3 regions of the Microbulbifer weihaiensis genome follow, and region 1 is predicted to be linked to each of the others. Evidence: predicted binding sites of a transcription regulator. Region 1 holds the regulator's gene; each other region holds the start of a gene.

Region 1 (3,279 bases):
TCCAGAATGCGACCGACTGTATCTGGCTGACTCATGCCAATTCAAACCATTAATTTAAACGCTTGTTTAACACACGAGACTAGCACAGTCGGCGGCAAATGGAACAACCTCGCATCAGGCAGCTACCCCATACCCCGCAATCCCGCGGCCTGCGCGCCATCCTGCGCCTGCCGCAAAGCGGATCCATTGAACTACCGGGCTGCCGACAACAACACTAGATTGCCTACGAGAGATCAAAAATTTCGCAACAGGAGGGCATGCGCATGGCCAGAATTGCCCCGGAAATCGGTAGCTGGTTCGAGAACTTTGATACCGGCGACCTTTTTGAGGTGGTCGCGGTGGACTATCAGGGTCACAGCATCGAAATACAGTATCTCGACGGCACCGTCGACGAAATCGAGTTTGACAGCTGGCCTCAACTGCCAGTGATAGGCGCTGCTCCTCCTGAGGACGCCAATGCCGGTTACGGGCGTTTAGCGGAGGAAATGCAGGATGCGGAAGACGGGGGTTACCGAAGCCCGGTGCTTTCGCCGGCACAGAATGCCGTTGACCGGCTGGAGGGGGATAGCTTTTCCGGCACTGATGAAGGTTACTGATCACAGCCAACTGGCAACGGATTGGAATGCGCTCACGCTCACCTCACCCTGACGTGCGCGCAACATTAGGCTGCATCAGGGCGTTTCATTGCGCTCTCGAATATATTCGATAATGATTTCCGCTGCTTCATCGACCGTATCAACCAGCCGAAAAAGATTGAGATCCGAGGCATCGATACACTGCCGTTCAAGTACCGTGTTCATCAGCCAGTCCACCAGGCCTGCCCAATAGCGCTTGCCCACCAGCACAATCGGAAACCGAAAGACTTTCTTTGTCTGCACGAGTGTCAGCGCTTCAAACAACTCGTCCATTGTGCCGTAACCACCGGGCAGCGCGATAAAGCCCACAGCGTGCTTTACGAACATGAATTTTCGGACGAAGAAATAGCGAAAGTGCAAACTGATATCTAGGTAGGCATTGGGATATTGCTCGAAGGGCAATTCGATATTCAGGCCAATGGAAGAGCCCGATTCCGGAAATGCACCTCGATTACACGCTTCCATCAAACCGGGGCCACCGCCGGTTATCACCGGAATACCCTCACTGGACAGCAGCTCGCCAAGACGCACGGCCTGTTGGTACTCGGGACTATCTTCCGGGAACCGTGCACTGCCAAAAACGGTGACTGCCCCCTTGAGGCTGATCAAGCGCTCAATGCCATCGACAAGTTCCGATTGAATACGCAGCACTCGCCACGCCTCCGGCATTTTTGCATCCAGCATATGCCTTCTCCTTATTCAAACAACGCGGTTTAATTTACCGAGCCGGTCCCGGGAAAATGCGCCGAAGGCACTTAGCACGCAGTGCTGTACACCCACGACATCTGAGCGGACACGGGATATTTTCCGGCGGTACTGGTTCCTGTCTTTTCGTTACCTCCATTCAATTCGCGCTGCATCAGGCAGCAAAAAGTTTTCAGCGACACCCCAAGTTTAGCAGCCCTTTTAGCGCCCACCGTGAAAGATTGCGCTACCCCTAAATCTGTATATAATCACAGCAACTGTATAAAAATACAGACAACAGGAATGCCCATGACAAATCTCACTGCTCGCCAGGCTCAGGTTCTGGATCTGATCAAGTCCTATCTGGATGAAACAGGCTACCCACCAACCCGGGCCGAAATCGCCCAGGAGCTGGGTTTTCGCTCACCCAATGCTGCGGAAGAACACCTGAAGGCCCTTGCAAGAAAAGGCGCAATCGAAATGGTGGCCGGAGCATCCCGGGGTATTCGAATCCCGGATCACCATACTGGGCTGCCAGTGGTTGGGCGCGTAGCCGCGGGCAATCCAATACTCGCGGAAGAGAACATCGAAGAGTACTGTGAGATACCTGCGGAATTCTTTCACCCGCCAGCAGACTACCTGCTGCGAGTGCACGGGATGAGCATGAAAGACGCGGGCATTCTGGACGGGGATTTACTCGCAGTGCAGCGCACTGACAACATCCGCAATGGTCAGATTGTTGTTGCCCGAATTGATGACGAGGTTACCGTGAAGCGCTTCCGCCGCCGCGGCAACCAGGCGACGGTTCAGCTGCTGCCTGAGAATGCGGAGTTTGATGTTATCCAGGTGGATATGCGCGACAAGAATTTTGCCATCGAAGGGCTGGCTGTTGGGGTTATCCGCCAACACGCGGACTGATCCGACCTACCCCACCTGGCAGTCATGCATAAAAAAACAGGGCCCGATGGGCCCTGTTTTTTTATGTGCGGCAGCAAGCTGCCGCCAATGGTCGCAGAATTCAGTGGATCGTGTGTTCGGTGAGATCCACGTCCTCTTCTTCAAAGGGCTCAGGCTCCAGCTCATTCAAATCCTGAACGGCTTCGATACCGGCCTCGAGCATCGCGCGGGCGATGGCGACCTTGTGCTCGCGCAGGAAGTGCAGGCTCTCCTCTGAGAAATGAATGCGTACCAGCGGGTCTTCCTTGTGGCCGGCACGGCGCAGCGCCACATCGCCATTGGACAACTCGATGATTTCAAAGGTCTCAGAGGACATTCACTTCTCCAGTTACAGCGGGATTTGCGCGCAGTGTAACACAGCTGCCCACGATTACCCCGCTACCACTCCTGCCCCTGGGCACGCTGGCGAGCAATCAGCTCGCTAAGCGAACGGCACCAAAAGGTTAATTTTTGAGCACCCAGGGTATCTACCCGCGGCTCATCCAGCTGCGCCAGAGGAATCAGGGAGGCCGCTGCAGCGCCACCGGCTTTACCGACATCTGCCAACGGGTTCTGGGCGGAAAGCCGCCAGAGCCCCTTCCACGCCCAAGCCATCCCATATAACCAGCTGTCCGGGTTTTCTTCCAACCCGACCAGTTCATCGATTTCCGCACTGGTTTTCTGCCGTGCCTCGGCCAACTTCTTCAGCGCTCGGGCACTTTCCGGCTCAGCGCCCAGCCCCAGCTGGTGGGCCTGCTCGCCGAGGAACGCCCGGTAGGCCCGCCACAGGTGAAGCAGAGCCCCTTCAAGCAGTGCCGTTTCCGCAAGGGGGGGCGCATCCGCACGCGCCCCACCGGATACCACTTCAAGCAACAGCTGGCCTTTCCGCAGCGCAGAAGCCACGCTGCCGGTATAGGGGTTACTCATCAACTTTTGCTACCGGTCGGACGCTTCTTTGCGGGTGCCTTTTTCGCTGCGGCCTTTTTCTTGGCCGCCGGCTTCTTCTTGGCCGGCGCCTCTACCT
Region 2 (3,279 bases), on a different contig from region 1:
CAACTGCTGTGACGTTTCCGATACCGCCAGGTGGGTATGCAATTGCACACTGCCACCGAGCTGCGGGAGCTCGAAAATTGTGGTCATGGGGGCCAGCACTTCATAGCCCACGCCCTGAACGTCCACCAATAGTTGTGGTGGCTGGATGGCGGCAAGGGTGCCGGTCAGTCTTCCGATCATTGTTATTCCTGATCCTACATTCTGGGTTCCGGGCTTACGTTGAAGTCCGGTGGTACGCATTTTTCCAGTTATGTGGCAGCACTACAGCCGGTAAGGGTTTGCGAGACACGCCGTGAACCCATCCATAGGGGCTCTTCTAAAACATCCCTGTTTTAGAAGGTCTCGCAAACCCTCACCGGCTGCAGCACTTTCGCTTCGTATATTGCACAAACTTAAAGGTTACTTGCCACACCCGGCGGGTTTCGGAAGCACCGCAGTCCGAAATGAAGGATTTGATACCGAGTACACCTTTGCGGGGCCGTATGCGGCCCGAACGGCCGCATCCGAGCCCCCATGGATGGGTACACGGCGCGTCCCGCAAAGGTGTACCCGGTAAGCAAAGCCGCCACCAATTTCACCAACAGCGGACCACATAGCTAGAAACACCACCCAATGGCAACTATGTAACGCTCAATCGCCCACGACGGAAACGTGCCCGGGAACCCGCCGAAGACTGAATCAAAGTCTGCATGGTATGCATGTGACAAAGCGCCACAGCGAGTGCATCCGCGGCATCTTCCTGCGGTGAGGCAGGCAGTTTCAGCAGGGTTTTAACCATATGCTGCACCTGCAGCTTGTCCGCCCCACCATTGCCCACCACCGCCTGCTTGACCTTGCGCGCTTCATACTCGGCCACAGACAGATCCGCATGGGTTGCAGCCACAATGGCCGCACCCCTCGCCTGCCCCAGTTTCAGGGCAGATCCGGCGCTTTTGGACATAAACACGTTTTCGATCGCCATTTCCTGCGGCTGGTACTGCTGCGCAATCTGGCTGACGGCATCAAATATCAGTTTGAGGCGCTCGGGCAGAGGCCCGTCGGGGAGGCGAATGACGCCGCTGGCCACGTAGCGGGCATGGGATCGATCCACGTCAATCAGGCCGTACCCGGTTTTACGCGAGCCGGGATCAATCCCCAGAATTCGGGTCACGGCAGGCAATCCCCTGTACATTTATACAATTAATGCGGGAAGTGTCCCAAGGCCGCGCGCGAGCGTCAAGGAGGATCGCGGAGTTCTTTCCGGCAGAAACAAAAATGCCCCGGCAAGCGGGGCATTTTCACTGGCAGTTGAAGAGAGGGTTCAACCCAGCTCAGCCATCACCTCTTCCGGGATATCGGCATTGGTATACACGTTCTGGACGTCGTCCAGGTCTTCCAGCATATCCACGAGCGCCAACACCTTCTCTGCGCCCTCTTTATCCAGGGGCACAGTCGTGGACGGGATCATCGCGATTTCAGCATTGCTCGGCGCAAAACCCGCTTCTGTCAGCGCATCCTTCACCGGCATGTAATCGGTGAACTCTGTAGTCACCTCAATACTGCCATCATCATTGGTTTCGATGTCTTCGGCACCGGCCTCCATCGCCGCTTCCATCAAGGCATCTTCATCCACGCCCGGCTCGTAATACATCTGCCCCTTGCGGGAGAACAGATAGGCAACGGATCCGTCGGTACCCAGGTTGCCGCCCCGCTTGGTGAAAGCATGGCGCACGTCCGCCACGGTACGATTGCGGTTGTCGGTCAGGCATTCAACCAGCACCGCTACCCCGCCAACGCCGTACCCTTCGTAGGTTACCGACTCGTAGTTGTCACCTTCCGCATTGCCGGCACCACGGGCTATCGCCTTGTCGATGGTGTCGCGCTTCATGTTTGCGCCCAGCGCTTTATCGATGGTGGCGCGGAGAGTGGGGTTGTCATCCGGATTGGCACCACCCTTCGCGGCAACGGTCAGCTCGCGAATAATCTTGGTGAAAACCTTACCCCGCTTGGCATCCTGAGCTGCTTTGCGGTGCTTGATGTTGGCCCATTTACTATGTCCAGCCATCGATGTCTCCTACGTCGTCTCCCTGCAAGAGCCTGCGGGCAGGCTCTTGCAGCGGTCTTTCCAACTTAACTAATCTGGTCTTCTTTGCTGCGCAGGCGAATGCTCAGCTCCCGCAACTGCTTGGTATCCACCAGGCCGGGGGCGTCGGTCATCACACAGGCCGCGCTCTGGGTTTTGGGGAAAGCGATCACGTCGCGAATGGAATCGCTAGCGGTCATCAGCATTACCAGACGGTCGAGACCGAATGCCAGGCCACCGTGGGGCGGAGCACCGTACTTGAGGGCGTCGAGCAGGAAGCCAAACTTCTCGCGCTGCTCTTCTTCCTCAATACCCAGCACGCGGAATACGGTCTGCTGCATATCCTGGTTGTGGATACGGATGGAGCCACCACCCAGCTCGGTGCCGTTCAGTACCATGTCATAGGCACGGGACAAGGCTGCAAGCGGGTTTTTCTCCAGCTCATCCGGCGCACAGGAAGGCGCGGTGAACGGGTGGTGCAGTGCAGTAAGGCTGCCATCGTCGTTCTCTTCGAACATCGGGAAGTCCACCACCCACAGCGGCGCCCACTCAGCCACATACAGGTCGAGGTCTTCACCCAGTTTGCAACGCAGGGCACCGAGGGCCTCGGTAACGATCTTGCCCTTGTCCGCACCGAAGAAGATCAGGTCGCCATTTTGTGCCTGCAGGCGATCCAGGATCGCACCGCGCACGTCATTCGGCAGGAACTTCACGATCGGTGACTGCAGGCCATTTTCCAGGTCTGCGCGATCGTTGACCTTGATGTAGGCCAGGCCTTTAGCACCGTAAATACCGACGAATTTGGTGTAATCGTCGATCTGCTTGCGCGTGAGCTTGTCGTTGCCGCCAGTCACTTTCAGCGCGGTAACACGGCCATTTGGATCATTGGCGGGACCGGAGAACACCTTGAAGTCCACTTCGGTCATCAGATCCTTGATGTCCACCAGCTCCAGCGGGATACGCAGATCCGGTTTGTCGGAACCGAACTTGGCCATCGCTTCGCTGTATGGCATACGCGGGAACTCGCCCAGCTCCACACCTTTCAGCTCTTTGAACAACTTGCGGATCATGCCCTCGGTAATGGACATGATGGCGTTTTCATCCAGGAATGCAGTTTCGATATCGATCTGAGTGAATTCCGGCTGGCGGTCTGCACGCAGGTCTTCATCGCGGAAGCACTTGGCGATCTGGTAATAGCGGTCAAAACCGGAAACCAT
Region 3 (3,279 bases), on a different contig from region 1:
TTCTTGAACTGCTCGGCCAGGTAGTCGATCAGGCGCAGGTCGAAGTCTTCACCACCGAGGAAGGTGTCACCGTTGGTGGACAGTACTTCAAACTGCTTCTCGCCATCGACGTCAGCGATTTCGATGATGGAGATATCGAAGGTACCACCACCCAGGTCGTATACCGCGATGGTGCGGTCGCCACCGGCCTTGTCCATGCCGTAAGCCAGTGCCGCAGCCGTCGGTTCGTTGATGATGCGCTTCACATCCAGACCTGCGATACGGCCGGCGTCTTTGGTAGCCTGACGCTGGGAGTCGTTGAAGTAGGCCGGTACGGTGATTACCGCTGCGTCCACTTTCTCACCGAGGAAGTCTTCCGCGGTTTTCTTCATCTTTTTCAGTACTTCGGCAGAGATCTGCGGCGGTGCTTTTTTGTCGCCCTTCACTTCTACCCAGGCATCGCCGTTGTCGGCTTCAACGATGGAGTAAGGCACCATTTTGATGTCTTTCTGCACAACGTCGTCTTTGAACTTGCGGCCGATCAGGCGTTTGACGGCAAACAGGGTGTTGGTCGGGTTGGTCACCGCCTGGCGCTTGGCTGACTGACCTACCAGTACTTCGTTGTCATCAGTGAACGCGACGATGGAAGGCGTAGTGCGATCGCCTTCAGCATTCTCGATTACGCGAGCCTTGTCGCCGTCCAGTACCGCCACACAGCTGTTGGTAGTACCCAGGTCGATGCCGATGATTTTACCCATTTGTCTGATTCCTCACTTGGCTGCGCGCGCCGGCTCTGTGCCTGGTGCTGCGCGGTTGTATTCGGTTGTTTGCTTATATTGGTGCCGCCGTCTTGTTTTCAAGGGCGGCACCGCAGGTTTTATCGCCCTGTTACGGCGCCTTGCTGACGACGACCATCGCCGGGCGCACCAGGCGACCGTTCAGGCGGTAACCCTTCTGGAACACCTCGAGAACAGTATTCGGCTCGACGTCACCATTCGGAACCTGCGCCATGGCCTGGTGCAATTCCGGATCGAAGGGCTCGCCAGCGGGATCGATGGTTTCCACGCTGTATTTGCCAAGGGTGTCGAGGAAAGACTTGTGGGTCAGCTCAATTCCCTCGACCACGGACTTGTGGGCCTCGTGCTCACTGTCGATGGTGGAAAGTGCGCGCTCCAGGTTGTCCACGACGGGCAACAGGTCTTTCAGCAACTTCTCCACCCCAAACTTATGGGCCTTTTCCACGTCCTGCTGGGCGCGGCGGCGGGCATTCTGCACATCCGCCTGGGCACGCATAACCATGTCCTTGTGCTCCGCCAGCTGCTGGTGCAAGGAAGCGATTTCCACTTCCAGCGCACTCTCGCCAGTCAGCTCTTCCTGCAGAGCCTCTTCCGCTGCGTGCTGCTCTTCCGCACTCGGGTTTTCTACTTCCGCGGCCTGCTCGCCGGTCTCAATCTGCTCTTCTTCGCTGCGCTCTTTGGCCACTGCTCTCTCCGTCTGTGTCCGTGGGCTACTGCCAATAAAGTCGAAATAGTTAGGCCGGCCCCACACGGGTGCCGGCTCTGCCAATGCTCAGCTATATGGGGGCACCCGCCAGCACTTCAAGTAAGGACACCCAATACGTTTTCTCCAGCGCCCCCGGCAGCCGGGTATTCCGCTCCGCCGCCCTGGGGATTAAGCGACTGACACACATTCAGGCCCCGCAGTGATTGAAAGTCCGACACCAAATACTGTATAAACAACCACTATCCGAATGGCCATAGAAGCTATTTTCATATGTTGCTGCACCTGTCTATCAGTCAGTTCACCCTGGTCGACCAGCTGGAGCTGGAGTTCGGCCCCGGCACCAGCACCCTTACCGGTGAGACCGGCGCGGGCAAATCCATCACCCTGGATGCCCTCGGCCTCGCGCTGGGCGACCGTGGCAACGCCGAACTGGTTCGCGCTGGCGCCAACCGCGCCGATATTCACGCCACATTCGATATCAGCGCGCATCAGGACGCGCGCGACTGGCTGGAAGAGCAGGAGCTCGATGCCGGGCGCGAAGTGATCCTGCGTCGCACCATCGGCGCCGACGGGCGCTCGCGCGCCTATATCAACGGCCAGCCGGTCACTCTGATGCAACTGCGCACCCTCGGTGAGCAGCTGATTGATATCCACAGCCAGCACGAGCACCAGTCACTGCTGAAGAAGGAAACGCACCGGCGCCTGCTGGACGAATATGCCCACGCCGAGGCGCAGGGCGCCGAAGTGCGCATTCACTTCAAGACCTGGCAGGATCAGTACCGCCGCTACCGCAAACTGGCGGACAGCGCTGAGGAAACCCAGGCCCGCCGCAACCTACTGGAATACCAGCTCGAAGAACTGGATCAGCTGGCCCTGAAACCCGGGGAACTGGAAGAACTGGAAAGTGAGCAGCGCCAGCTGGCCAATGCCGGGGACATCCTGAGCGGCAGCTACCAGCTGGCCGCCTTGCTGAATGGTGGCGAGGGCGATATTGCCGAGCAATTGCACCGCGCCCTGCAGCTGGTCAGCGCGATGCCGGAGCAGAGCCCGGCGCTGGTCGATGTGGCGCAAATGCTCGACAGCGCCCGCATCCAGGTCGATGAAGCCGCCAGCACCCTTTCGCGCCACATCGACCGGTTTGAAATGGATCCGGAGCGGCTGGCGGAAGTCGAGGAGCGCCTGTCGGCAATTTACTCCATTGCCCGCAAGCACCGGGTTCAGCCCGACCAGCTGCCCGAGCTGCAGCAGCAATGGCAGCAGGAACTGGACGAAATCGGCGCGCCCGATGCCCTCGACAAGCTGGCCGCGGAATGTGAACGGCTGGAACAGCAGTTCCGCAAGAGCGCCGCCAAACTGACCAAGCTGCGATCGGCAGCCGCGCTGAAGCTGGCCGAAGCAGTCAATGCCCAGCTGGCGGATCTGGCCATGCCCCACGCCCGTGTGGAGCTGGCGCTCACTACGCTGGAGAAGCCCGCTGCCAGTGGCCTCGAGGAAGTTGAGATACTGATCTCCACCAACCCCGGGCAACCTGCGCGGGCGCTGGGCAAAATTGCCTCCGGCGGCGAACTGTCCCGGGTCAGCCTGGCCATACAGGTGGTTACCGCACAGACTTCCCGCACCCCCACCCTGGTGTTCGATGAAGTGGATGTGGGTATCGGCGGCGCCACCGGCGACGTGGTCGGCCGCCTGCTGCGGCAACTGGGCGAGCGCGGCCAGGTCATCTGCGTTACCCACCTCGCACAGGTCGCGGCCCGCGCCCACCGGCAATACCTGGTGGAGAAGCACAGCGATGGCGAG

What was found. The regulator LexA, encoded in region 1, represses DNA repair genes until DNA is damaged. The targets are predictions, from matches to a motif close to ACTGTNTNTANANACAGT.
Region 2: the regulator LexA is predicted to act here: its motif matches at 1,163-1,180, upstream of ruvC (crossover junction endodeoxyribonuclease RuvC).
Region 3: the regulator LexA is predicted to act here: its motif matches at 1,706-1,723, upstream of recN (DNA repair protein RecN).

The regions. Positions count from the first base shown of each region.
Region 1 is NZ_JBLWFL010000006.1:82,953-86,231, reverse strand. Features, by position in the region: gene ACNKU7_RS08580 (TetR/AcrR family transcriptional regulator) at 1-35, opposite strand, end outside; gene ACNKU7_RS08575 (DUF6763 family protein) at 264-596, shown strand; gene ACNKU7_RS08570 (LOG family protein) at 672-1,319, opposite strand; gene lexA (transcriptional repressor LexA) at 1,629-2,237, shown strand; gene ACNKU7_RS08560 (hypothetical protein) at 2,338-2,592, opposite strand; gene ACNKU7_RS08555 (DUF6586 family protein) at 2,655-3,182, opposite strand; gene topA (type I DNA topoisomerase) at 3,182-3,279, opposite strand, start outside.
Region 2 is NZ_JBLWFL010000023.1:3,915-7,193, reverse strand. Features, by position in the region: gene ruvA (Holliday junction branch migration protein RuvA) at 1-180, opposite strand, end outside; gene ruvC (crossover junction endodeoxyribonuclease RuvC) at 620-1,150, opposite strand; gene ACNKU7_RS18055 (YebC/PmpR family DNA-binding transcriptional regulator) at 1,301-2,044, opposite strand; gene aspS (aspartate--tRNA ligase) at 2,110-3,279, opposite strand, start outside.
Region 3 is NZ_JBLWFL010000001.1:788,782-792,060, reverse strand. Features, by position in the region: gene dnaK (molecular chaperone DnaK) at 1-737, opposite strand, end outside; gene grpE (nucleotide exchange factor GrpE) at 868-1,461, opposite strand; gene recN (DNA repair protein RecN) at 1,753-3,279, shown strand, end outside.